DNA from 4 places in the Chryseobacterium sp. CCNWLW53 genome. Region 4 is predicted to be linked to each of the others. Evidence: riboswitches for the same ligand, from Rfam matches in the RefSeq annotation. Region 4 holds a riboswitch; each other region holds the start of a gene.
What was found. A riboswitch is a leader RNA that binds a small molecule or an ion and turns the genes downstream of it on or off. The one in region 4 is predicted to bind cobalamin.
Positions count from the first base shown of each region.

Region 1: linked by a shared signal. The riboswitch ahead of V6R96_RS01225 (TonB-dependent receptor domain-containing protein) and the one ahead of V6R96_RS13000 (acyl-CoA thioesterase) in region 4 are both predicted to bind cobalamin.
Region 2: linked by a shared signal. The riboswitch ahead of metE (5-methyltetrahydropteroyltriglutamate--homocysteine S-methyltransferase) and the one ahead of V6R96_RS13000 (acyl-CoA thioesterase) in region 4 are both predicted to bind cobalamin.
Region 3: linked by a shared signal. The riboswitch ahead of V6R96_RS12485 (TonB-dependent receptor domain-containing protein) and the one ahead of V6R96_RS13000 (acyl-CoA thioesterase) in region 4 are both predicted to bind cobalamin.

Region 1 is NZ_JBAOJR010000001.1:247,977-251,112, reverse strand. Features, by position in the region: gene V6R96_RS01235 (cytochrome c peroxidase) at 1-103, shown strand, start outside; gene V6R96_RS01230 (transporter) at 115-1,056, shown strand; cobalamin riboswitch at 1,249-1,435, shown strand; gene V6R96_RS01225 (TonB-dependent receptor domain-containing protein) at 1,601-3,136, shown strand, end outside.
Region 2 is NZ_JBAOJR010000002.1:695,039-698,174, forward strand. Features, by position in the region: gene metE (5-methyltetrahydropteroyltriglutamate--homocysteine S-methyltransferase) at 1-1,198, opposite strand, end outside; cobalamin riboswitch at 1,373-1,559, opposite strand; gene V6R96_RS08150 (Lrp/AsnC family transcriptional regulator) at 1,715-2,176, shown strand; gene V6R96_RS08155 (carboxymuconolactone decarboxylase family protein) at 2,235-2,699, opposite strand; gene V6R96_RS08160 (Lrp/AsnC family transcriptional regulator) at 2,805-3,136, shown strand, end outside.
Region 3 is NZ_JBAOJR010000003.1:731,748-734,883, forward strand. Features, by position in the region: gene V6R96_RS12485 (TonB-dependent receptor domain-containing protein) at 1-1,575, opposite strand, end outside; cobalamin riboswitch at 1,606-1,781, opposite strand; gene V6R96_RS12490 (cytidine deaminase) at 2,115-2,597, opposite strand; gene namA (NADPH dehydrogenase NamA) at 2,696-3,136, shown strand, end outside.
Region 4 is NZ_JBAOJR010000003.1:840,302-843,437, forward strand. Features, by position in the region: gene V6R96_RS12990 (FG-GAP repeat protein) at 1-228, shown strand, start outside; gene V6R96_RS12995 (HD domain-containing protein) at 239-829, shown strand; gene V6R96_RS13000 (acyl-CoA thioesterase) at 982-1,365, opposite strand; cobalamin riboswitch at 1,482-1,661, opposite strand; gene V6R96_RS13005 (hypothetical protein) at 1,714-2,511, opposite strand; gene V6R96_RS13010 (GEVED domain-containing protein) at 2,745-3,136, shown strand, end outside.

The DNA of each region.
Region 1 (3,136 bases), on a different contig from region 4:
TATCGGAATTGCGATGAATACACAGGAAAAGCAGTTTGTCATTACCTTTTTGAAAACCTTATCTGATAAAAACTTTATTTCTAATCCAAAATTTGCAGAATAAACAGAATGAGCATGAAAACAATAATTTTTATACTGAGCCTGACATTATCTTGGGCCTGTCAGGCTAAAACCATCAACGACAGTCTGTATATCGCAGATCCTATAAACAGGATTGTATTTGATGACTGTGATGCTTGTGGCTGTGCGGCAGGAAACGGTTCTTCCGGTTTTGAGTCTTTACTGAATCCTCAGTTTATCGGGATCAAATATTTTGCCCAGCATTATAAAGCCAAAGAAAACCTTTTTGTAAAAGATCTTACACAGGATCAGTATTTCAATACCCTGCAGGTTTGGGGAAAAATTCCATTGACAGAAAAGCTGAGTGTATACGCTAGCCTGCCATTTCATTTTCATGAGAAGAGAACAATTCAGGGCGATATCGACATTAATGGAATCGGAGATCTGAACCTGATGGGAATTTACCGGATCCTCAGTTCCAAAGATCATTTCCATCAGCTCAACGGTGGTTTGGGGGTGAAAATTCCTTTGGGAAAATTTGATGAAAAAGGAGCTTCAGGAGTCAATCCAAGTTTTCAACTGGGAACGGGAAGCTGGGACTACCAGGCTGCTTTGAACTATAAGTTTCAAAAGAATAAGCTGGCTGTGCTGATCAACACAGATTACACCGTAAAAACAGAAAACAAAAAGAATTACCGTTTCGGAAACCAGTGGAATTATGCCGCAACAGCTTTTTATCAGCTTGCAGGAAATGAAAAAGCTATTTTCTCTGCCAAAGCCGGACTTCAGGGCGAAGTCTATGATAAAAACAAACAGTTTGATGAGGTATTGCCTAATACAGCAGGAAGCGCTTTATATGGAAAGCTTGGTTTTGAGGCTTCGTATAAAAAGTTCAGCCTGGGTGGAGAAGTCATGCTGCCTGCTTATTCCAATCTGGCAAGCGGGGACATTGAAGCAAAATCCAGGTTCAGTGTTTTTATCAATTTTGGAATTTAATATAATGGCCAAAGCCACCAGGTACAGATTGTTCAATCTTTAGTCTCGTAAAAATTTCAAACTTTAATCTAAAAAACAGGTGGCTGAGATTCCCGAGCCACCTGTTTTTAATACATCTTCTTAATATTTTCTGTTTTTCATAGTGTTGAGAATTAATTTATTATGCCGTTATTGCATATATTAAGTTATTTTCTATCTTTGCCGCAATCTGGTGCGCTGTAAAAAGCACTTAAAAGGGAACCTGGTGAAAATCCGGGACAGACCCGCTGCTGTAAGCTCCACATCAAAGTTTTTGAAGAGTATATCCACTGTTTTTTTTATGGGAAGGATTTCAAAAACGGAGTAAGTCAGAAGACCTGCCAGAAGATAAACGTTTGATGCTTTCGTGGAATAAAGCTTAGGACAACAATGATTCTGTGCAGTAACAGCTGCGCTTTATCTTTGCTATCTTATATCCATTAGCGTCAGCATTATTCTCAATGAGCTAATGGTCAGAAAATGTACTGCTTCACAGTTTAAAAAAGGAGTTATCACATTATTTGTGATGGCATCTCAACTTATATTCTCTCAATCCGGAGACACCATCCGGGAAAAAACCATCCTCCCGATTCAGCTTTACAAAAAAGATTTTAAAGAAATCCTTCCTGCCCAGATCCTGTCCGGCGAACAGCTGGAAAGACTGAACAGTCAGTCGGTGGCCGATGCCTTACGGTATTTTTCGGGAGTTCAGATCAAAGACTATGGCGGAATGGGCGGCCTGAAAACTGTCAATATCCGTAGTATGGGAAGCCAGCATGTGGGTGTTTTCTATGACGGTATCCAGCTGGGAAATGTTCAGAACGGAATCGTGGATCTTGGAAAGTTTTCACTGGATGATCTTGAAGCCATTTCTTTATACAACGGCCAAAAAAGTGAAATTTTTCAGCCGGCAAAGGATTTCGGATCTTCCGGATCGATTTATCTTCAGCCTAAAATACCAGTTTTTAAAGGGAATCAGAAGACCAACTTAACGGTGAAGCTGAAATTAGGCTCCATCAGTTTATTTAATCCTTCCTTCCGTGTGGAACAGAAGCTTTCAGAGAGAATTTCGGCAAGTTTCAGCTCGGAATTTGTACAAAGCGATGGATTGTATAAGTATAAATACGAAAAGAAAAATTCTGATGGATCTGTTGCCAATGATACCATTGCAAGAAGATATGATTCCTACATCCGGGCGAAACGTTTCGAAGGCGCCTTAAACGGAACCATTAATGATGGAAGCTGGAGCGTACGCGGCTACGGCTATATTTCCGATCGTGGAGTTCCCACAGCCATTGTTAATAATAATTTCACGCCTAAAGGTCAGCAGATGCTGGATGAGAGCTATTTTGTTCAGGCCAGTTTCCGCAAAAAACTGTTTCCAAAATTCGAAACACAGTTCAAAGCGAAATTTGCTTATGACTACACCCGGTTTTTAGATACGGTGAATGTGGCAACAACCGTTCTTCCGATAGATAATTCGTATGTTCAGAGAGAGCTTTATTTTTCCAATTCCAATATCTATTCTATTAATCAAAACTGGGATGTAAGTGCGAGCTTTGACTTTCAGTATAATAATCTAAATGCCAGTCTGAGAGATTTTTCATACCCTACACGATATACTTCACTCGTTGCTTTTGCTACAACCTATCAATGGAACCGGTTTAAATTTTTGGGAAGTATTCTCGGGACTTTCGTTCATGAAAACGTAAAAATGAATGCGAAGTCTCCTGATAAAAACGAATGGACCCCTTCCGCTTTTCTGAGCTATCAGCCTTTAAAATCCAAAGAGCTTACCGTAAGAGCTTTCTACAAAAGAGTCTTCAGGATGCCGACTTTCAATGATCTGTATTACACCATGATCGGGAATGTGATGCTGAAACCTGAATACACAAATCAGTATGATGCAGGTTTTACCTACGAGAAGCTCTTTGACCATCAATTTTTTAAAGGTATTTATGTGAAAGTGGATGGCTATTATAATGAAGTTGAGAACAAGATTATCGCTGTTCCTACCACCAATCTTTTCAGATGGATGATGGTGAATTTGGGTGAAGTGAAA
Region 2 (3,136 bases), on a different contig from region 4:
AAGCTGAGATTTTACGGGTGTCAATTGCTTTTTTATTTTCGGCATACTGTTGCAGAGCCTGGTAATCTGCCTTTCCGGAAGCAAGCTTTTTCAAGGTAACAATTTCATCAACTTTTTGTTTGGCAAAAGCCATCCATTGCTTAATTTCAGGAGATAATGTTTCTTCATTCGTCTCCAATTCAAGATCAAAAGGAGAGTGAAGCAGAGAACATGAAGGGGCAATAAAAACCCTGTCTGAACCAATGGTGCTGACCGCTTTTTCTATAAAGCCTAAAGATCTTTCAAAATTATTTTTCCAGATGTTCCGTCCATCTACAATACCTAAGGATAGACTCAATGTTTGAGGAATGGTACGTAAAACTTCATCCAGCTGTTCAGGACATCGTACCAGATCGATATGCAGGACATCTACAGGAAGTGAAGCTGCTAATGAAAGGTTGTCTTTTAAACCTTCAAAATAAGTAGCAAGAATAAATGTAAGATTCGGGAACTGTTTTCTGATTTCAGCATAAACAGATGGGTAGATTTCTCTTGCTTTTTCAGTAAGATCCAGACCTAAAAAAGGTTCATCAAGCTGAATCCATGTGGCACCATGGTTTTCCAGTTCTTTTAAAATTTCGATATATACCGGAAGCAGATTTTCTATGAGGTCCAGTTTATCAAACCCGTCTTCTTTCTCTTTTCCCAGAAGAAGATAGGTAAGAGGGCCTAAGATCACAGGCTTGGCATTTATTCCGGCTTCTTTTGCGCTGATGAATTCACTGATGATCTTTTTGGAAAATAATCCGAACTGCTGGTTCTTCTGAAATTCAGGAACGATATAATGGTAATTGGTATCAAACCATTTTGTCATTTCCATGGCGGTAATGTCGAGGCCGTCTTTCTGGTAGCCTCTTGCCATGCCAAAATATAGATCAAGCTCAGAATTGGATGCTCTTGAGGCAATTTCTTTATAGCGTTCGGGAATTGCTCCCACAGCTAGAGTCATGTCCAAAACCTGATCATAATAAGAAAAGTCATTGCAGGGAATAAGGTCAATTCCTGCTTCCTGCTGCATTTTCCAGTTCTGCCGGCTAATGGTTTTCCCGGTTTCCAGTAATTCGTTTAATGATGTTTTGCCTGACCAATACTGTTCGCAGGCTTTTTTGAGTTCTCTGTGGCGGCCAATACGCGGGCTGCCAAGAATGTGCGTTTGCATGTTTTTAAACTTTTAATTAGACAATTAGGATTTTAAAGGCTCTTTTAGATGCTCCGCAATGCTGTTTGGAAAGAATTTTAGGATATAAATGGATACAGTGAGGACGTAATTTCCCGGTAATGCAGGGACGTTCAAAGTATCATCTATATGAGCTGAAGCTTCAGACCGCGAAAGCATTGTCAATTCAGAATAGGCAGGTCTCCTGACTTGTAACAGTTTTTATCATCCTTCCCGCTTCTGGCAGTGGATATACTTGGATAAAAACCTTTGTCGTGTTACTTACAGTTGCGCGACAGCTCGTGATTCTCACACGATTCCCTATTAATCTACGTTATGTAAAACCTATTCTGTTTGATGAAGTATGTTAAAGAACAAAATCTATGTCAAAGGTATTGATTAAAGTGAATTGATTGGTTAATTTGTAAAAATTAGGAATATTATTTTGTTTTGGTCTTATTTTAAAGTTAAAAATTCTGTAAATTTGAAAAACATAAACCTCAAAAAGAATATTATTCTGTGGAAAGACTTGACGAAAGGGATCTTCAATTGCTCAGAATCCTGCAAAAGAATGCTAAATTGACTGTAAAAGAGATTGCAAAAGAAGTCAATCTTTCACCTTCACCTGTTTTCGAACGGATGAAAAGACTTGAGCAGGAAGGATATATCAAGCATTATGCAGCTGTACTGGAAGCAGAAAAGCTGAACCGCGGGTTTACTGTTTTTTGCCAGATTAAACTTAAAATCCATGACCGTTCTGTAGGAAATCAGTTTGTTGAAGATATCTTACAGATTGATGAAATTGCTGAATGCTATAATATTTCAGGAGATTTCGATTTTCTCCTGAAAGTTCAGGTAAGAGATATGAAACATTACCAGGACTTTGTGTTCAATACGCTGGGTTCATTAGATTCTATAGGAAGTGCACACAGCACTTTTGTGATGGCCGAGGTTAAAAATATTCACGGAGTAAGTATTTAAAAATAAAAGCAGCACCCATAGGATACTGCCATTATAATTTTTTAAATCATTACATTTTTCAATCTTTAAATAAAATTAACTGCTCCATTCTCACTACTGCATTTTGTTGATATTCTTCAGTCAGATTAAATATTTTCCCCAGTTTTTGGGAAGCACTGATAAAACTGATAAAGGTGCAGAGCTCCGAAATTTCTTTTTCGGAAAAGAATTCTCTCAACATGCTGAAATGGCTCTTGAGTATGGAACGGTGATCTTTAGAGAATAGCTCTGCGAAGCTTACAGTTACGGAAATTTTAAGATCTGACTGGCTGAAATCGGGTCTTCCGCCTTTTACCATGCAGTATTCACAGCCATTGCCAAATGCAAGTGTTCTTCGGATCTGTTCCAGTAAATCAGAGTCTAAACTTGTATTTTTAAAGAAAGTCTCTTCAAGTCTGTTCCAGTGGTATAGTATTTCAGGGTTATGGCCAATAAGTTTTTCAAATGGTGTATTTCCATTGTCTGAAAATTCAATTGTTGTCATATTTTTTTATGTCAAATTTCTGTCAAATTCATGTAGTTATAAAATGGATTTAATGGTTAAATTTTATAATTTTGATTATTTCTACTGATTTAATCTAAAAATACAATGAAAATAGTTTTAGACGATTTTGATTATAAAATCTTACGGTTACTGACTGAAAATTCCAGGTTAAGTTATGCTGAAATAGGGCGTAACATCTCCCTTTCTCAGTCTGCTACAAAAGAGAGAGTACAGAACCTTACCGATACCGGTGTTATCAAAAGTTTTACAGCAGATATTGATTATGGCCGTCTCGGATATAGCCTGAGAGTCATTATTCATCTGAAGTTTAAAAATGATGAGTTTAAAATATTTATTGACCACCTGAAACACTTCCCCGAGATCATCAGCTGTAAAAGAATCACAGGAGAATACTGTCTCATTGCTGAATGTGTGTT
Region 3 (3,136 bases), 110 kb from region 4:
AGCTTTATGGATCGGAACATACATCATCTGCATTTCAGTATTCTTGTTGACAGATTTCGAATATGTGTACCCTGCATCCAGCTTCAGAGCATGTTTCCCGAATTTTTTGTTCCATTTAACCTGTGATTCCAATCCGTAAGATTCAACTTTATACGTATTCACAGGTGCCCAGTATCCATAAGGTGTAGGAAGCCAGTTGATGAGGTTTTTGATGTCCATATAATAAGGACTCAATGTAATTTTAAAATCTCCTAAGCTGAACTCATGGCTCATGTCAATATTCGTGGATGTTTCAGGAAGCAAATTCAGATTTCCTCCCGGCTGCCAGTAAAGATCATTAAAAGAAGGATATCTGAAGTTTCTTGAAAAACTAGCTCCCATATGATACCATTGTAAAGCATCCCATTTTCCCGAAAAAGAATACAGAAGCGGAGAAGAGATATCTTCCACAAAATCCTTCTTGATCCCGGCTTCAAAACGAAGCTCCTTCGTGGTAAAATACCTGATTAAGCCGGATAGGGAACCTACATTTCTGCTGATGACTCCAATTCCGGATTGATAACCTTCCCCTTTATTCACCTGAAATTCCCCGATAGCATTGATGTTGATCTTTGGAGTGATGAAATAGTTGAAATCATTTTTGAAAATATAATTCTTTCCTTCTGCACCGCTTGCTTTAGGCTGGTTAAGATCCGAAAAATACTGGAAATTATCTTCCGTATAAGCTGCTTTTAAGCTGTTTGAAAGATTACTTTTATTGATATCCCATGCGATCAGGCTTCTTAAAGTCTGCGCGTTATATTTTGTTCTGTTTCCGATTTGTTCAAAAACAGGATAATGCTGTGATGCATCGAACATCTGGTTCTGCCATGAAATAGTCTGGTGATTAGCAATTTTATAAGAAGCTCCGATGTTAACTGAAGTATTGTAATATCTGCCGTTAACATTATAAAATCCCGTACTTCCTACAACAAATTCAGGAACTTTATAATCATTCTGACTCGTTAAATAGCTCCCGGAAACCTTAACGCTTAATTTATCATTGCTGAATGAAGCCTGCAGAAAATTATTATAAGTATCAAAAGAGCCCGCCTCCGAATAAACAGAACCTTTGAAGCCCCTGTTGAAATCCAAAATATTATTTAAATGAATACTTCCTCCAATAGCTCCGCTGCCATAAACAACACTTCCGCCACCCGCTTTTATATCAATCTGATCATATCCGAAAAGTGGAATATTATTCACATCTCCCTGCCCCAAAAAGCTGGAATTTATGTTGATTCCGTTCCACACAAAAGCAGTCTGCTGAGCTGTTGTTCCCCTGAATGAAGGAGAAGAAACCGCCCCACGGCCATTTTCTTTCACATAAATAGAAGACTGAAAGCGTAAAAGTTCAGAAAGATTGGCTGAGTTTTTCTCGAGATCTTTTGGAGTGATCGTACGTACCGGATGGAAAAGCTTTACCTTGCTCATCTGGCTGTCGAAAATATAAATGGTGTCAACCGCCTTCTCCTGTCCGAAGAGAAAGCTGCCGTAAGACGAACAAAGTAGTAATAAAGACCTTTTTATATCCATACTATTTTACTTTTCCTCCGAAAGTAATACGTTTTTAGTTATAATTTTGGCAGGTCTCCTGACTTTCGCTTTCTGCACCTTCCCGTCTGAACAGTGGTTTTTTACAGAAATCTTATTGCGATTTACAGTTGCGGGGACAGTCTGGGAGTTACACCCAATTCCCTATTATTTCCAAAATGCTGGAAACCAAAATTTTTGCAAAGATAACTTTTTAAAATTATTGCGCAAAAAAGACAAAAAGTCAATTGTGAGTGGTCAATTGTGAATAGTGAATGGTGAATAGTGAATTTTGCTTCGCAGGGAAATTTTTAAAAAGTATAAATGATTATTAATGAACATGACACTACAAAATTGAAAATAATCCTTAAATTAACAATTCACTTGTAAAATAAAATTGACCATTGACAAAAGTATGGTATTTGAAATCTTGATTCTTGGTTCTTGGTTTTTGATTCTTAAAACTTTAATTCACCATTCACTTGCGAAGCAAAACTCACTATTCACATCAACCAAAATTCACTATTCGCAAAATTTCACCTTTACAAAAACGATGAATCAAAATAGAAAGGCAGCAAATCCTTAATAGAATGAACCTTTACCACTTCATCATTCATGCTTGAAAAATAAAGGATGATGTTTTCGTTCTGTTTCGTTTCATATTCTATCAGGCTTTGCCTGCAGGCTCCACAAGGTGGAATCGGAGGATTTTTCTCATGAAATTCCTTAGGCCCCCCAACGACAAAGATCTTTTTCACCTTGACATCCGGAAAATTGGCTGCCACCCAGAAAAGAGTCGTTCTTTCTGCACATAACCCCGATGGATAGGCTGCATTCTCCTGGTTGTTACCGGAATAAATTTCACCGTTTTCCAGTAAGACAGCACATCCTACAAGGAAATTCGAATAGGGCGCATAAGCATTTTCACGGGCTTGTATTGCTCTTTCAAATAAGGTTTTTTCTATATCGTTCAGTTCACTGCTGTTTTTAAAATGCTCGTAACTGATCTGTATGTCTTTTTTCATATATTAGTAAGACTAAAAAGGGGGCCAAATTTACTTCTTTTTCATCACTTCGACAATGTTTTTTTTATTCATCATTAAATTGAAAATCAAAAAGTAAAATGTTATACACACCAGTAAAATTTAGAAATATAGAATTGAAAAATAGATGGGTAATGTCTCCCATGTGTATGTATTCATGCGAAAATGGATTGGCTAATGATTTCCATTTTGTACACTACGGAAGCAGATCTCAGGGCGGAACCGGACTTATCATGGTTGAAGCCACCGGAGTAGAGCCTCGTGGAAGAATTACCAACCACTGTATGGGTATCTGGAATGATAAACAGGCAGAAGAACTTAAGAAAATTGTTGATTTTGTCCATTCCCGTTCAGAAAGTAAAATAGGGATCCAGCTTGCCCACGCCGGAAGAAAAGGTTCCACATGGAATAACCTGCAGATTCCTGTTGAAGAAGGTTGGGAAACCGTTGCACCTAGTCCTATTCCTTATCATCCTACTGAAAGGATTCCGCATGTTCTGACTGCTGACGAGATTAAGGAA
Region 4 (3,136 bases):
GCCAGCGCCTATCAGGGAATGTTTGATGTAGATTCCAAACGAAAACGATTGACCACTTATGCCAGATCCGGCGCATCTCTACATTACACCTACGAATATCAGGTGATTCCCAACAAAGGATTGGATCTGGTTTACGAAAAAATCAGTGATTTCAGTGATGAAAAAACGAAAGTGACTGTTAGAGAAAAGATTAATAATAAATGGATCGTTAGAAAATCATCCAAATAATAAAAAAGAAATGAAAATACAAAAGGAGATCGATTTTATCCTGGCAGTTGATGCCCTGAAAAACGTACAGAGAAGAAATTACAATGCCGATGATTCCAGAAGGGAAAATACGGCCGAACACTCATGGCAGATCATTATTTTGGCGCAGATCCTTTATCCGTATGCTAAAAACCGTGCAGATATTGATCTTTTAAGGGTCATAAGAATGCTTTCCATTCATGATTTAGTGGAAATAGAAGCAGGAGATACTTTCCTTTTTGATGAACGGGCGATGGTAGGAAAATTCGAAAGGGAAAAGATTTCAGCGCAGAAAATCTTTGGAATCCTTGATGAACCTTTGCGTACCGAGTTCTTTGAATTATGGCTTGAATTTGAGGAAGAAAAAACGCCGGACGCTATTTTTGCCTGCGCCATTGACCGTATCATGCCGTTTATCTTAAATTCACACACTTCAGGAAGAAGCTGGACGGAAGCCGGTGTGACTGAAAAGCAGATCAGAAACATGCTGGAAAATGCTATTAGGAGGGCATCGGATGAGATGGGAGAGGCCTTTGAGACATTACTGATCAGAAGCTTGGATACTGACAAGGTTGTTCGGTAGATTTATCGCAAAAAAAATTAAAATTAAAACTGCTGTTTTTTTAAGATAAACAAGAGCGTTTCACTTATCAGAATAATACAATTTTACAAATACAATTTTTTTTTACCTTATAAAGGGTTTCGGGCGGCCAAAGGCCGCCCGAAACTTATTCTTTACATTATTCTTATCGGTTTTTTAAACTCATCAATCGCTACAAAAGTGAAATCACCCACAATGGCTCTTTCTCTTTCATACGAGTACATTTGCTCCGTATAGATTTCTACATTCACTTTCATGCTAGTTTTTCCGACATAGTCAACTTTTCCGATCAGCTCTACAATGGTTCCTGCAGGGATAGGCTTTTTAAAATCGATCTTATCGCTGCTTACAGTTACCACTCTTTTTCTTGCAAAACGGGTTGCAGTGATAAAAGCTACTTCATCCATCAGCTGCATGGCAGTACCTCCGAAAAGAGTGTCATAATGATTGGTAGTGTTGGGAAAAACCGCTTTAAAAATTCTGGTCTCGGATGCTGCAATTCTTTCTTCTGTAGTCATATTTCATTATTAATTAATGCGAAATGAAATAATATCAAAATAACAGAACAGTGACAGGAATCATGGAGAATCCCTGAAGCAGTCCATCAGATCAATAAACTTCAAATCGCGAAAGTTTCTTGTTTAAAGAAATAGGCAGGTCTCCTGACTTGTAACATCTTTTATCTCCTTCCCGTGCCCTGCACAGTGGATCCTTGATAAAGACTTCAGTTACTTACAGTTGCGCGACAGTCCGTGATTTTCACACGGTTCCCTTTTAATCTGCGTTAAGCAGAACCAATTTCTGTGATGAATTAGCGTTAAACTTTTTCAGGGCAAAAATAAGAATATTACTGTGAAAAACGACAATTATTCCGGACTATTGTAAATAATCTGGCTCATTACCTTTCCTTCCTTGATGGTCCAAAGTGTGACATATCTGTTTTCACCAGAGCCATTGATCATATAAAGATAGATGTGATCATTGTCAAGAGCCGTTACTCCGACATTATTGAAATCCATGGTAGGCTGGAACATATTTTTAATAGCTTCCCTTACAAAAACAGAACCTCTTCCCGGCTGTTGTACTCTGATGGACTTAATCTCTGTCATCCCTTCCGGAAGCCCGTCTTTAATTCCCCATGGTTTTACTTTATCTATAGTAAGGATCTTTCCATCCGTATCTTTTTCCTGCTTTCTGTAACCGGCATTGGACGGATAAACGTCAATAACCACCTTGGTTCTTTGTGAAGTCGGTATTTTTGGATTGCTGTTGTCTGTGAAGATTAGTGATTTCCCGTTCTTGGATTTAGAAGGTGTAAACTGAGGAAGCTGGTCGATAAAGGCAATACGCCCTTTATTTACCATTCCTTCCTTCTCAAGATTCTCATATCTTACAAAAGGTTTTTCCTCATCCTGCTTTTCAGGATATTTAATCCATACCCATTCCGTTTCTCCGGGTGCAGGTTTTACATAAACAAATACATCCCCTTTACGCATCCGGATCTTGTCTACGATTTTTCTGTAGTCATCCTTATGGACGCGCACGTTGGCGTAGCCTTCTTCAGCTTTTACAACACCAAAAGGAACCTTATTCTGTCCCTTAACAAATGCCAAAGAAAAAAGGCTGAAAGCGGAGAGGTACAATGCTTTGTTTATGGAAATCATTTGATGAAAATTTTTGATCCCTCAAATATATAAATTAAATGTTTTTTTGATCCGTAAAATATAACAGTATTTGATTAAAATGATCAATATGTTCTAAAAAAGTTATTATCTGATCAAAAAATAATAATTTTTTTTGTGTAAAACGTTTCAGATGGAGTATTTATTAATTAAAATTTAATAATATGTAAATAATTTAAATTATTTTTCAAACGAAAATCCATAAACAAATAAATATGATCAAAAAGCTACTTTTTATGCTTCTGCTTTTTTCAGGTGCAGTACAATTTCAGGCAGCCAGTAGAATAGACAATATGTGCGCAGAATCTGCCTTTACTGTTCCGATGAATTTAGCAGCTTCCAATATTAGTTTTACTTCTGCACATATCACCTGGGATCCTATACCCGGAGCTACAGGCTATACCGTGAAATGGAGGGCCTCAACATCTGCGGTATGGCTCTCGATGAATATTCCTGCCGGGGCCACTTCTGCTGATCTGGATAATCTCACACCCTGTCTGGGACATATGGTTCAGGTGATTGATAATGCGTCCGGAGATATATCCTTTCCGTTAACCTTCTATACCCATCTTAATTACTGCAGATCCACTTCTACTAATTTGGGAGC